Regions from separate parts of the Streptomyces sp. NPDC053474 genome, predicted to be linked through region 2. Evidence: riboswitches for the same ligand, from Rfam matches in the RefSeq annotation. Region 2 holds a riboswitch; the other holds the start of a gene.
What was found. A riboswitch is a leader RNA that binds a small molecule or an ion and turns the genes downstream of it on or off. The one in region 2 is predicted to bind cyclic di-AMP.

Region 1: linked by a shared signal. The riboswitch ahead of ACIG3E_RS25810 (C40 family peptidase) and the one ahead of ACIG3E_RS38785 (M23 family metallopeptidase) in region 2 are both predicted to bind cyclic di-AMP.

Annotation. Positions count from the first base shown of each region.
Region 1 covers NZ_JBITXV010000011.1:99,888-106,856, forward strand. The annotation lists gene ACIG3E_RS25775 (adenosylmethionine--8-amino-7-oxononanoate transaminase) at 1-104, opposite strand, end outside; gene bioB (biotin synthase BioB) at 97-1,281, opposite strand; gene ACIG3E_RS25785 (8-amino-7-oxononanoate synthase) at 1,458-2,594, shown strand; gene ACIG3E_RS25790 (DUF397 domain-containing protein) at 2,673-2,897, opposite strand; gene ACIG3E_RS25795 (helix-turn-helix transcriptional regulator) at 2,907-3,767, opposite strand; gene ACIG3E_RS25800 (ATP-binding protein) at 4,030-4,461, shown strand; gene ACIG3E_RS25805 (DUF6328 family protein) at 4,474-4,992, opposite strand; gene ACIG3E_RS25810 (C40 family peptidase) at 5,198-5,674, opposite strand; cyclic di-AMP (ydaO/yuaA leader) riboswitch at 5,678-5,874, opposite strand; gene ACIG3E_RS25815 (hypothetical protein) at 6,388-6,693, opposite strand; gene ACIG3E_RS25820 (ATP-dependent Clp protease proteolytic subunit) at 6,701-6,969, opposite strand, start outside.
Region 2 covers NZ_JBITXV010000026.1:43,789-50,757, reverse strand. The annotation lists gene ACIG3E_RS38790 (GntR family transcriptional regulator) at 1-255, opposite strand, end outside; gene ACIG3E_RS38785 (M23 family metallopeptidase) at 544-1,377, opposite strand; cyclic di-AMP (ydaO/yuaA leader) riboswitch at 1,390-1,551, opposite strand; gene ACIG3E_RS38780 (M16 family metallopeptidase) at 1,793-3,175, opposite strand; gene ACIG3E_RS38775 (M16 family metallopeptidase) at 3,199-4,605, opposite strand; gene ACIG3E_RS38770 (DNA topoisomerase (ATP-hydrolyzing) subunit A) at 5,002-6,969, shown strand, end outside.

The DNA.
Region 1 (6,969 bases), on a different contig from region 2:
CTGGCCCCCTCGACGACCAGCGGCTCCTGTCGGCCGGGCATCGGCCCGTAGGGGTGCCAGACGTGGGCGCGGTCGAGGTCCAGGATCTCCCGCACGTCAGGCATTGGGCGCCACGTCCGTCCCCGCGCCCCGGCGGCGCACCGCCACCAGGTCGGTCCGCGCGCCGCCCGGCTCGGCCTGCCCGGAGGCCTCGGGCGCTTCGGCGGAGGCGCAGACGGAGCCGCAGCCCGCGCCCTCATCGGCCCCGGACACAGAACCGGAACCGCATCCTCCGCCCCGGCGGTGCTCCGGCAGCGTCACCTGGTCCGTGGTCTCCACCTCGAACCCGGCGTCCGCGATCATCTCCAGGTCGGCCTTGCCCGCCTGGCCCTCGCTGGTCAGATAGTCGCCGAGGAAGATCGAGTTGGCGAGGTGCAGGGCCAGCGGCTGGAGCGTGCGCAGATGCAGTTCGCGGCCGCCCGCGATGCGGACCTCGATGTCCGGGCAGACGAACCGCACCATCGCGAGGATGCGCAGGCAGCGCTGCGGCGTGAGGTTCCACTCCTTGGCGAGCGGGGTGCCCTCGAAGGGGATGAGGAAGTTCACCGGCACGGAGTCCGCGTCCAGGTCGCGCAGCGCGAAGACGACGTCGACGAGGTCCTCGTCCGTCTCGCCCATGCCCGAGATCAGCCCCGAGCAGGCCGACAGACCGGCCGCGTGCGCCTTCTGCACGGTGTCGACGCGGTCGGCGTAGGTGTGCGTCTTGGTGATGTCGCCGTACGTCGACTCCGAGGTGTTCAGGTTGTGGTTGTACGCGTCGGCGCCCGCGCCGCGCAGCCGCTCGGCCTGGCCGTCGGAGAGCAGGCCGAGGCAGGCGCAGACCTCGACGCCCTCGTGTCGCTCTTTGATCGCCTTGATGGTGTCCGAGACCCGGTCGATGTCCCGGTCCGTCGGCCCCCGGCCGCTCGCCACCAGGCAGACCCGCTTGGCGCCGCCCGCGAGCCCGGCCGCCGCGGCCTGCGACGCCTCGTCCGGCTTCAGCCAGGTGTACTTCAGGATGCCGGTGTCCGCGCCGAGCCGCTGCGAGCAGTACGAGCAGTCCTCGGGGCACAGGCCCGACTTCAGATTGACCAGATAGTTCAGTTTCACCCGCCGACCGAACCAGTGGCGCCGCACCTTTCCGGCCGCCGCCACCACGTCGAGCAGTTCGTCGTCGGAGGTCGCGAGCACGGCGAGCGCCTCGTCACGGGTCGGCAGCTCGCGCCGAAGCCCCTTGTCCACCAGCGTGTTGAGCAGATCCATGGCGCCGATCCTGGCGTACGCGCGTCCGTCTGACCATGGAGAAACCACACAACAGAAGCCCTGACAGCTGTGGGTATTGCCACACCATGGCCCGGTGGCGCGACAGCTAGGGTCTGTGCACTGTCTACAAACGTATCCCCCCGCCCCGCTCAGGCGGGCGACGACCTGGAGGCCTCATGGCGAGCGCGCCGTTCGACTGGATCGACGAGCGGGCGCGGGCGCGCGAACGCGCCGGGCTCGTCCGCCGCCTGCGCCCGCGCCCGGCCGAAACCACCCTGCTCGACCTCGCGGGCAACGACTACCTCGGTCTCACCCGCCACCCGGAGGTCACCGCGGGCGCGGCCGCCGCCGCCCACCGCTGGGGCGGCGGCGCCACCGGCTCGCGCCTGGTCACGGGCTCCACCGAACTGCACGCGGACCTCGAGCGGGAACTGGCCGCCTTCTGCGGCTTCGAGGCCGCCCTCGTGCTGTCCTCCGGCTACGCGGCGAACCTCGCGGCCGTCACCGCCCTGGCTCCCTACGGCTCGCTGATCGTCTCGGACGCGGGCAACCACGCCTCCCTGATCGACGGCTGCCGCCTCGCGCGCGGCGCCACCCAGGTCGTGCCGCACGCGGACCCCGAGGCGGCGCGCAAGGCGCTCGGCACCCACGAGGGCCCCGCGATCGCCGTGACGGACTCGGTGTTCTCGGTGGACGGCGACGCCGCGCCGCTTGCCGAACTGGCCGCCGCCTGCCGCACGTTCGGCGTGGGCCTCGTCGTCGACGACGCCCACGGGCTCGGCGTCCTCGGCGACGGCGGCCGGGGCGCCCCGCACGCCGCCGGGCTCGCGGGCGCGCCCGACACGGTGGTCACCGTCACGCTCTCGAAGTCCCTGGGCAGCCAGGGCGGCGCCGTGCTCGGCCCGGCGCGGGTCATCGACCACCTGGTCAACACCGCCCGTACGTTCATCTTCGACACGGGCCTCGCGCCCGCGGCCGCCGGGGCGGCGCTCGCCGCGCTGCGGCTGCTCCGCCGCGAGCCCGAGCGCGCCGCACGCGCGCGTGCGGTGGCGCGTCGGCTCCACGAACTGCTGGTGGGTCAGGGGTTCTCGGCGGTCCGTCCGGACGCCGCCGTCGTCTCCGTGCGCGCCCCGTCACCCGAGGCGGCGGTGCGCTGGGCGGCCGACTGCCGTGCCGCCGGTCTCGCCGTGGGGTGCTTCCGTCCGCCGTCGGTCTCCGACGGCGTCTCGCGGTTGCGGCTGACCGCCCGCGCGGACCTGAGCGACGCACAGGTCGCCGAGGTCGTCGGGGTGATCAGCCGCACCGCACCCTGACACCTGAGATCTGGCACCTACGACCTGGGTCCGGGGTCCGGCGCACTCACTCGGGCCTCACCTAAGGGCCGTGGGCCTTCATCGAAGGGCGTCGACGAAGACTCCCCAGGCCGCGGGGGAGAAGAGCACGGCCGGGCCAGCCGTGTCCTTCGAGTCGCGCACGGCGAGCAGACCCGTCAGGGGGCCTGCGCCGAGCGGGGCCGTCTCCACACAGTTGTTCATTCCGTTGCTGCGGCTGCTGCGCCGCCACCGCGCGCCCCTGAGAGACGTGCTGGAGGGAACGTACCGAGGCAGTGCAGTCATGGTGCCTCCTTACGCGCCGTCACCTAACTCGGCGATGAAATCCATTGAATCCTGAACGGAAAGCGCCTGTCCGCGAAGCGAGTTGAAGGCGTCGGTGTACGCCTGAAGGTCTTCTTTCCGTTCGAGGTAGAGGCTACTCGTCAAGTGGTCGAGAACAACCACATCCAGATCGGAAATGTTCGGAAAGGAGAGAATAACGAAAGGCCCGATCAGGCCGATGTGCTCGCCGGAGGCGAACGGGAGTACTTGGAGCCGCACTTGTGGCAGCCGAGCCGCATCCAGTAACCGGCGCAATTGTCCGGAAAGCACCTCGGGGCCGCCCACCTGCCGCCGCAGCACCGCCTCGTCCAGGACCACGCTCAGCCGCAGCGGCGGCTCGCTGCGCAGCACGTCCTGGCGGGCGAGGCGCACCTGCACGAGGGCCTCGACCTGTTCCTCGGGCCGCCCGCCGAGCGCGGCACGTGTCACCGCGCGGGCGTACTCGGGCGTCTGGAGCAGGCCGGGAACCACCGTCGTCTCCAGCGTGCGCACCCGGCAGGCCTGCGACTCCAGGCTGATGAAGTCCCGGTACGCGGGCGGCAGGAGCCCGCGGTAGGCGTGCCACCAGTGGTGGCGCCCGTGCTCGTCGCCCCCGCCCGCGAGGGCGACGAGCAGCTCCCGCAGATGCGGGTCCTGAACGCCGTACGCTTCAAGGAGAAGCCGTACGTCGGCGGCCTTCACGCCGCTGCGGCCCGTCTCGATCCGGCTCACCTTGGACTGGTGCCAGCCGACGAGGGAGGCGGCCTCGCCGCTGGTGAGCCCAGCCTCGGCGCGCAACGCCCGCAATTCCGCGCCGAGCTTGCGACGGCGCACCGCGGGACCGTACTGCATGGCTGTCTCCTTCTGGGTCCTTCCGGAGGACCGCGCCAACGGTAGGGGACAGTAGGGGAACTGCCAGTGTTGCGCCCAAATACGGTCTGCCGTCGCAGAGTTCACCGCTTCGAGCGACAGATATATGCACATCTCGGTGGATCGGCGGGCGCTGCCCGCCCGAGAGTGGCAATCTGGCGCGAAGCACCAGCTCCGGGACGATCCTCAGTACTTTCGCCACGCGTCGGAAGTGCGGTCCCGGTGGGAAAGGGACGGCGCCGTCATGGCAGACCACCAGGAAGCATCAGTCACCCTGCCGAGCGACCCTGTCTCGGTCTCCACCGCCCGCACGTACGTGGCGGACGTCCTCACCGAGTGGGGCCTGCCGTCGGACGCCGACGTGGCCGACACGGTGCGGCTCATCGTCTCCGAGCTCGCCACGAACGCGGTGCAGCACACCCTCGGCCTCTCGCCCACCTTCACCGTGGACGTGCGGCTCGACCGCGACGAGCGGCTGCGCATCGGCGTCACGGACAGCCACCCCCGCTTCCCCCAGCGGTTGCCCGCCGCCGTCCAGCAGGACAACGGCAGGGGCATGGTCATCGTCCGCTGGCTCACCGCCGAGTGCGGCGGCAGACTCACGGTCCGTCCCACGGCGGAGGGCGGCAAGACGGTGTGGATCACACTGCCGTGGTCGGTGCCGGTGCAGAGCTGACCCGCGCGCGGGTCAGCTCCGCCCGCCCGCGCGGCCGACCAGGCGGGGCAGCACGCCCCACAGCCCGCCGCACACCAGGAACGTGCCCACGGCCGCGAGCACCCCGTCCGTGCGGCCCACGGCCACGTCGACGACGAGCAGGACGGATCCGGTGAGGGCCAGCACGAGCACCGCGAGGCCGACGGCCGCCAGCCGCGAGGACACCCGCACGATCAGCGGTTTGGCACCCCGCGCGAACAGGGTGCGGTGCAGCGCGGCGGGCGCCGTGAACAGCGCGGCGGCGAGCACCGCCAGGAGCAGCGTGACGACGTACGTGGCGCGCTGCACCGAGTCGAGCGAGGGGAAGCGCGGGGTGAAGGCGAGGGTGAGCAGGAACGCGAAGAGGATCTGCACACCGGTCTGGGTGACCCGCAGCTCCTGGAGGAGCTCGGAGAAGTTGCGGTCGGCCCGCTCCAGCGGCGTCTCGTTGCGCGTGTGCCGGGCGGCGTCCGGTCTGGAGACGCCCGCGGCACGGGGGTGATGGTCGGCCATGGTCCACGAGTATCCGCGCGGGGCCGCTCCACTCCCGCTCTGACGGCGAGGCCGGGCGGGTGACACCGGCGGCGCGTGGTGATCCGCCGCGTCGTCCGGGAGGGTGCCGCCGTCCGGGACCTGACCGGACGGCGGCGAAAGGCGCTGGTGGCGCCCGGAGCGGGCGGCGGCGCGGGCCCTGGGTGGGCCGCCGCCCGCCGACGGGTCAGCGGACCCGGCCGTACCAGACCTGGTTGGTCCAGATCTTCTCGAGCCGCACCACGGTGCCCCGCTTCGGGGCGTGCCAGATCTTGCCCTTACCGGCGTATATGCCGACGTGGTAGACGCTCCGGCCGGAGTGGAAGAAGACCAGGTCCCCCCGGGTGCGGTTGGCGGAGGACACCTTGCGGGTCTTGTTGTACTGCTGCTGTGCGGTGCGCGGCAGCTTCTTGCCGACGCGCTTGAACGAGTAGAGCGTCAGGCCCGAGCAGTCGAAACGGTTCGGCCCGACCGCTCCGTAGCGGTACGGGGAGCCCTTCTTGGACGCCGCGACCTTGAGCGCCTTCGTCCCGTGCGAGGTGGCCGCTTGGGCGTCTCCGGTGAGCCCGGGGGCCACGATGGTGCCGCCCACGGCGGCGAGTGTGAGAGCCGAAGCCGTACTGGCCCTCGTCAGCAGCGACGGAACACGATGCAGCGCAGTCATGCGCAACCCTTCGTCAGCCGCCTGAGAAGGATGACCTGTCGGGTTCGGGCAGGCGAAGATGCCCGGCCGCGCGATGCGACTTCACCCCAAGGGCCTTCCGGACTAGCCGGACGGCCCGCCTTGCTGGGTCCTCCACTCCTGCCGGTGCACAGATGTCGACCGGGCATCCGGGCGGCGGCAGGATTCGGCGTCCGCCCGGATCGCCCCGCCGCCTGTGGCGGGGGCTTGTCGTCGGAAGGGATCTTCACCCGAGAGGGGCGAAAAAGCCGAGCCGGATCGGCGGTATGTGAGGCTCCTCACGCCTGACCCGTTCCGGTGGACAGCGCCCGAATGGGGTCTAGGTCACACTCGGAGATGATTGCCCCATCAGCGCCGGAACGCCCGAATCCGGGTGCGGCGTAAGGGAGTTGCGCATTTTCGGGGGGCCGCCGGGACGATCGCCGATTACGCAGAAGGGGCGATCATCTCTGGTCATCTCCGGGGCAACCCCGAACTCGGCCCGACATCGGCGCACACCGGCAACGGGCGGATGGCGCAGGCGCGCTGGGTCCGGGGCGCGTTCCACGGTGTCAGATGTCACCGGCGCACGGGGTGACCAGGCCGAAAACGGAATGAGGGCTGGCTGGAAGTGTGGCACGGGACGGCCGGTCGTGGGGGGTGAATCGGGCGGAATCATGACGGACCCGCGTCCGCCGACGCCGCCTTGACCTCCGTCACGGCCCCGTCGGCGGCGGCACCGTCACGCGCGCGGCGCGCCGCTCGCCGTCCAGGACGCGCAGCGCCCGCGCGAGCGTCGGCGCGTGCACCTCGTTCTCCCCGCGCTGATGCATGAGCGCCAGCGCGTCCCGCAGCTCGGTCGCCCGGGCGACCAGCGCCTGCGCGGCACGCAACCCGCCGTACGTGTGTTCGACGCGGGCCGGGTTGATCCGGCCGAGGAGGTCGAGGACCGCCAGGTAGGCGTCGACCAGCTCGCCCTCGGCGCGGGTCAGCGCGGGCAGCGGCGGCAGTTCGGGAAGCACCCGCGCCTCACTCCGCGTCCGGGCGCGCGGCCTTGCGGCTCGGGACGACCCGGTCCACCAGACCGTAGGCGACGGCGGCTTCGGCGTCGAGCACCGTGTCCCGCTCGATGTCCGCCGAGATCTGCTCGGGCGTGCGCCCGGTGTGACGGGCGAGCATCTCCTCCAGGAGCGCGCGGGTGCGCCGCAGCTCCTCCGCGCGGATCCGCAGGTCGGTCGGCTGGCCGCGCACCGGCTCGGGCAGGGCGGGCTGCTGGAGCAGCACCCGGGCGCCGGGCA
Region 2 (6,969 bases):
CTCCAGGAGCGTACGGACCTCCAGGAGGTCGGCGGCGTCCTGCTCGGTCGGCTCGGCGACGCAGGCGCCCGCGTGCCTGCGGGTGACGACGAAGCCCTCGGCCTCCAGGGTGCGCAGGGCCTCGCGCACGGGGACGCGCGAGACGCCGTAGCGGCGGGCGAGGAGTTCTTCGGTGAGCCGCGTGCCGCGTTCGTAGACACCGGAGACGATGTCGTCCCGGATGGCCGTACAGACCGAGTGCGCGGGAATGCGCATGACGGACCTCCGCTTTAATGCCCGCGAAACGCGTCGCGCGACGCGTCGAAGACGCTGGTGCGGCGACTCTATGGACGCTGTCACGACGGACTCTATTGCAGATGGCCGCATTTTCCGATGGGGCACCGGAATCCATGGATATCTTTTGGCCAAAGGTGTGCGCAGCGGCGCGCTTACCGGTGGTGGGCGCTTAGGACCCTGGCCATGCCTCGATGCCGAAAGCCCCGGCTCGGTGAGCCGGGGCTTTCGGGACGTGCGCGGGCGCGGGGCGCTCGCACCGTCGACGCGTCAGACGCCCACGCCGTGGGAGCGCAGGTACGCGATCGGGTCGATGTCCGAGCCGTACTCGGGGCCGGTACGGGCCTCGAAGTGCAGGTGCGGCCCGGAGGAGTTGCCAGTGGAGCCGGAGAGGCCGATCTGCTGGCCGGGGGTGACGGCCTGGCCGACCGTGACGCTGATGGACGACAGGTGGCCGTACTGGGTGTACGTGCCGTCGTTCATCTTGATCACGATGTTGTTGCCGTAGGCGCCGCCCCAGCCCGCCTCGACGACGGTGCCCGCGCCGACCGCCTGCACCGAGGTGCCGGACGCGGCGTGGAAGTCGATGCCGGTGTGGCTGCCGGAGGACCACATGCCGCCGCCGGCCTTGTAGGAGGTGGAGACGTAGGAGCCGGCGACCGGGGCGACGTAGGCGTTCAGGCGCTTGCGCTCGGCGTCACGGGCGGCGCGCTCGCGGGCCCGCTCCTTGGCCTCCTTCGCCGCCTTGGCCTCGGCCTCCTTCTTGGCCTTCTCCTTCGCGGCGGCCTCGGCCTTGCGCTTCTGCTCGGCGGCCTTCTGCCGCGCCGCCTCTTCCGCCTTCTTCTGGGCGGCGGCGTCGTTGGCGGCCTGCTTCTGGGCGGCGGCCTGGGCGTCGATCTCGTCGGCCAGCGTGTCGTTGATGGCGATGGCCTGCGTGAGGCCGGTGCTCGCGTGGTCCGCGGAGCCGTCGGCGGCGAGGGCCGGAGCGGCCAGGCCCGAGATCACACCGGTGGTGGTGAGGGCGGCGACACCCGCGGCGCTGGCGGTGGTGCGCGTGATGCGGCTCGGACGGCGGTGCTTGCCGGTCGGGCGGATGAGCGCCATGAAGCGGCTGGTCCTTTCCTTCCTTCTCGCCTACCGGGTTAGCTGACGGGTTCGGAGCAGGAAGGTCTCCTACGGACTCCTCGCCTCGCGGCAAGGGGACCGATTCACCCCAGGGACGTGTGGGTCCCCGGCTCCCCTGGCTCACGCCGTACGGGGACTCGGCGATGACTGTCCGGTGCCGCGGGCGCGGCGTACTGCGTGACGTACAGCCGCACTGACGCTAAACGCCTCATCTTTCAATCGACAAACGGATCCTGCCTTTTGTAGCGCACGCCACACGGCAGACGCCCAACCTCCATGCCAATTCGGACATATGGCAGCATGCAGGGACCCCGGAGGCTTCCTGAGCCTCCGGGGTCCCTTCAGTTACGCGGCGTTCGCGCCGGTTTGTCCCGCCCCTACGGGTGCGGGGCAATCAGCCGGTGACGACCGTCACTTCACCGATGCCGAGGGCCCGGACGGGCTCCTCGATCTGTGCGGCGTCACCGACGAGCACCGTCACCAGACGGTCGCTCGGGAACGCGCTCACGACGGCCGCGGTGGCCTCCACCGTGCCCGTCCCTGCCAACTGCCGGTACAGGCTCGCCTGGAAGTCGTCCGGCAGCTCCTGCTCCACCTGGTCGGCGAGCGTCGCGGCGACGGCGGCGGCCGTCTCGTACTTCAGCGGGGCCACACCGACCAGGTTCTGCACGGCGACGTCGCGCTCGGCGTCCGTGAGGCCCTCGGCGGCAAGGGTGCGCAGGACCTTCCACAGGTCGTCGAGCGCCGGTCCCGTGTTCGGCGTGTCCACGGAGCCGCTGATGGCCAGCATGGCAACGCCCGGGGCGCCCTCCGGGGACCGCGGCGCCGCGGAGCGCAGCACCTGGCTGAAGGCGCGCACGCCGTACGTGTACCCCTTCTCCTCGCGCAGGACGCGGTCCAGGCGCGAGGTGAGGGTGCCGCCCAGGCAGTACGTCCCGAGGACCTGCGCCGGCCAGACGATGTCGTGCCGGTCCGCGCCCACGCGGCCGATGAGGAGCTGCGTCTGGACGGCGCCGGGGCGGTCCACGATGACGACGCGGCCGGTGTCGTCGGCCGTCACCTGGGGCATGGCGTGCGGCTCCGCCGGCCCGCCCGTCCAGGCGCCGAGGGTGTCGGCGAGGACGGCGTCGAGGTCCGTGCCCGTGAGGTCGCCGACCACGACGGCGGTGGCCGTGGCGGGGCGCACGTGCTTCTCGTAGAAGGCGCGTACGGCCGCGGAGTCGATGGCGGTGACCGTCTCCTCGGTGCCCTGGCGCGGGCGCGACATGCGCGAGGTGGCCGGGAAGAGCTGCTTGGCCAGCTCCTTGGCGGCGCGGCGCGCGGGGTTGGCGGTCTCGTGCGGGATCTCGTCCAGGCGGTTGCGGACGAGGCGCTCGATCTCGCCGTCCTCGAAGGCGGGCGCGCGCAGCGCGTCGGCCAGCAGGCCCAGGCCCTTCGCGAGGCGGGAGACGGGCACTTCGAGGGAGAGCCGGACGCCGGGGTGGTCGGCGTGCGCGTCCAGCGTGGCGCCGCAGCGGTCCAGCTCGGCGGCGAACTCCTCGGCGGAGTGCTTGTCGGTGCCTTCGGAGAACGCCCGCGCCATGATCGTGGACACGCCGTCCAGGCCCTGCGGCTCGGCGTCCAGGGGCGCGTCGAGGTGGACCTCGACGGCGACGAGCTGCTGGCCGGGGCGGTGGCAGCGCAGCACCGTCAGGCCATTGGCCAGGGCGCCGCGCTCGGGGGCCGGGAAGGCCCAGGGCTTGGCCGTGCCCGCCTGGGGCTGCGGGTGGAACTGCATCGTCACAGACGTCTCAGCCTCGCTCACTTCGCCGCCTCCTCTTCCTGCTGGGTCTCGGCGGCTTCCTGCTGGGTCTTGGCGGCTTCCTGCTGGGGTTCGGCGGCCGCGCCGTCGGCGTCCTCCGCGGTGGCCACCGGCTCGTACACCAGGACCGCGCGGTTGTCGGGGCGCAGGCGCGCCTTGGCGACCTCCTGGACCTCGGCCGCGGTGATGTCGAGGACGCGCTGGACGGCGGTGAGGGCGAGCTGCGGGTCACCGAAGAGGACGGCGAACCGGCACAGTTCGTCCGCGCGGCCCGCGACCGTGCCGAGACGGTCGAGCCACTCGCGCTCCAACTGGGCCTGGGCCCGCTCCATTTCCTCCGGGGTCGGGCCCTCCTCGGCGAACCGGGCGAGCTCCTCGTCGACAGCGGCCTCGATGACGGGGACCTCGACGTCGCCGGAGGTCTTCACGTCGAGCCAGCCGAGCGAGGGCGCCCCGGCGAGCCGCAGCAGGCCGAACCCGGCGGTCACCGCGGTGCGGTCGCGGCGCACCAGGCGGTTGTAGAGCCGCGAGGACTCGCCGCTGCCGAGCACCGTCAGGGCCAGGTCGGCCGCGTCGCACGCGCGCGTGCCGTCCTGGGGCAGGCGGTAGGCGGCCATCAGGGCGCGGGCCGGGACGTCCTCCTCGACGACCTCGCGCAGCTCCTCGCCGATGCGCTCGGGCAGCGAGCCGTCGCGCGGCGGCTGCTTGCCGTCGTGCCCGGGGATGGAGCCGAAGTACTTCTCGACCCAGGCGAGCGTCTGCTCCGGGTCGATGTCGCCGACCACGGACAGGACCGCGTTGTTCGGCGCGTAGTACGTGCGGAAGAACTCCCGGGCGTCGTCGAGGGTGGCCGCGTCCAGGTCGGCCATGGAGCCGATCGGGGTGTGGTGGTAGGGGTGGCCCTCCGGGTACGACAGGGCGGTGAGCTTCTCGAAGGCCGTGCCGTAGGGGACGTTGTCGTAGCGCTGGCGGCGTTCGTTCTTCACCACGTCGCGCTGGTTCTCCATGGACTCCTCGTCGAGTGCTGAGAGGAGGGAGCCCATCCGGTCCGCCTCCAGCCACAGGGCGAGCTCCAGCTGGTGCGCGGGCATGGTCTCGAAGTAGTTCGTGCGCTCGAAGCTGGTGGTGCCGTTCAGCGAGCCGCCGGCGCCCTGCACCAGTTCGAAGTGACCGTTGCCGTGCACCTGCTGCGAGCCCTGGAACATCAGGTGCTCGAAGAGGTGAGCCAGACCGGTGCGCCCCTTGACTTCGTGGCGCGAGCCCACGTCGTACCAGAGGCACACCGCGGCGACCGGGGTCAGGTGGTCCTCGGAGAGCACCACGCGCAGGCCGTTGGCCAGCCGGTGCTCGGTCGCTGCCAGGCCGCCGGAGCCTGCCGCGGCTGTGGCCGTGTGACCCATGGGCATGTACGTCCCTTCGATCGCTGAATCCTCAATAGCTTTTGCCGGTCCTGCCACTGTATGCAAGCCCGCAGACCCCTGGCGAAGTTCCCGTTCCGCGCTGTGGGTCGTCGGTGTTCGCCGTGGGCGTGATCGCGGCGGGGCGCGCGTGGGCGTGTGCGGGCGCGCTTGGACGTGTGCGGAGCGTCGGGGCCCGCCGTGCGCCCCGGCGCCGCCCGGTTCCGCCCCGGTTCGTGGCGTGGGACGGGGGCGCCGCGCGGCCGTGTCGTGCCCGCGCCACGCCGCCGAGTGCCTGGTCGCCGCGCGGGTGGGCCCGGGTCGTGGTCGGGGTTGTCAGTGGGACGGTCCACAATGGTCGGCGTCAGATCCCGCACACTTGTTGGTGAAGGAGCCGCAGCAGCGATGGCCCGCCGCAGCACGAAGACCCCACCGCCCGACGACTCGTTCGAGGAGAAGATCCTCGACATCGACGTCGTCGACGAGATGCAGGGCTCCTTCCTTGAGTACGCCTACTCGGTCATCTACTCCCGCGCCCTGCCCGACGCCCGCGACGGCATGAAGCCGGTGCAGCGCCGCATCGTCTATCAGATGAACGAGATGGGCCTGCGCCCGGAGCGCGGCTATGTGAAGTGTGCCCGCGTCGTCGGCGAGGTCATGGGCAAGCTGCACCCGCACGGCGACGCGTCCATCTACGACGCGCTGGTCCGCATGGCCCAGCCGTTCTCCATGCGCCTGCCCATGGTCGACGGCCACGGGAACTTCGGCTCGCTGGGGAACGACGACCCGCCCGCCGCGATGCGGTACACGGAATGCCGCATGGCGGACGCCACGTCCCTCATGACGGAGTCGATCGAAGAGGACACGGTCGACTTCACGCCGAACTACGACGGCCAGGAGATGGAGCCGGTAGCCCTCCCGGCGGCGTATCCGAACCTCCTGGTGAACGGCTCGTCCGGCATCGCCGTAGGCATGGCGACGAACATGCCGCCGCACAATCTGAGCGAGGTCATCGCGGCCGCCCGGCACCTGATCAAGCACCCGGGCGCCGACCTCGAGACGCTCATGAAGCACATCCCGGGCCCCGACCTGCCCACCGGCGGCCGGATCGTCGGCCTGTCCGGCATCCGGGACGCGTACGAAACGGGTCGCGGCACCTTCAAGATGCGCGCGACGGTAGCCGTGGAGGCCGTGACCGCGCGCCGCAAGGGCCTGGTCGTCACGGAGCTGCCGTTCAGCGTCGGCCCGGAGAAGGTCATCTCCAAGATCAAGGACCTGGTGGGGTCCAAGAAGCTCCAGGGCATCGCCGACGTCAAGGACCTCACCGACCGCGCGCACGGCCTGCGCCTGGTCATCGAGATCAAGAACGGCTTCGTCCCGGAGGCCGTCCTGGAGCAGCTGTACAAGCTGACGCCGATGGAGGAGTCCTTCGGCATCAACAACGTGGCGCTGGTGGACGGCCAGCCCCTCACCCTCGGCCTCAAGGAGCTCCTCGAGGTCTATCTCGACCACCGCTTCGACGTGGTGCGCCGCCGCAGCGAGTTCCGCCGCGGCAAGAAGCGCGACCGGCTGCACCTGGTGGAGGGCCTGCTCATCGCCCTCCTGGACATCGACGAGGTCATCCGCCTCATCCGCTCCAGCGACAACAGCGCGCAGGCCAAGGAGCGCCTGATGGAGCGCTTCTCCCTGTCCGAGGTCCAGACGCAGTACATCCTGGACACCCCGCTGCGCCGCCTCACCAAGTACGACCGCATCGAGCTGGAGTCCGAGCGCGACAAGCTGAACGCGGAGATCGACGAGCTGACCCGCATCCTGGAGTCGGACGCGGAGCTGCGCAAGCTGGTCTCCGCCGAACTGGCCGCCGTGTCGAAGAAGTTCGGTACGGAGCGGCGCACGGTGCTCCTGGAGTCCGCGGGCGCCCCGGCCCCCACGGTGTCCCTCCAGGTCGCGGACGACCCGTGCCGGGTCCTGCTGTCCTCGACGGGCCTGCTGGCCCGCACGGCCAACGGCGAGCCCTTCTCGGAGAGCGACGGCAAGCGCGTCAAGCACGACGTGATCGTCTCGGCGGTCCCGGCGACCGCGCGCGGCGAGGTGGGCGCGGTGACCTCCGAGGGGCGTCTGTTGCGGCTCTCCGTAGTCGATCTGCCGCAGCTCCCGGACACGGCGTCCGCGCCCAACCTCTCCGGAGGCGCCCCGGTCGCCGAGCTCCTCTCCCTGGGAGCGGACGAGAAGCTGATCTGCCTGATGACGCTCGACGAGTCCTCCCCGGGCCTGGCGCTCGGTACGGAACAGGGCGTGGTCAAGCGCGTGGTGCCCGACTATCCGGCGAACAAGGACGAGCTGGAGGTCATCACCCTCAAGGACGGGGACCGC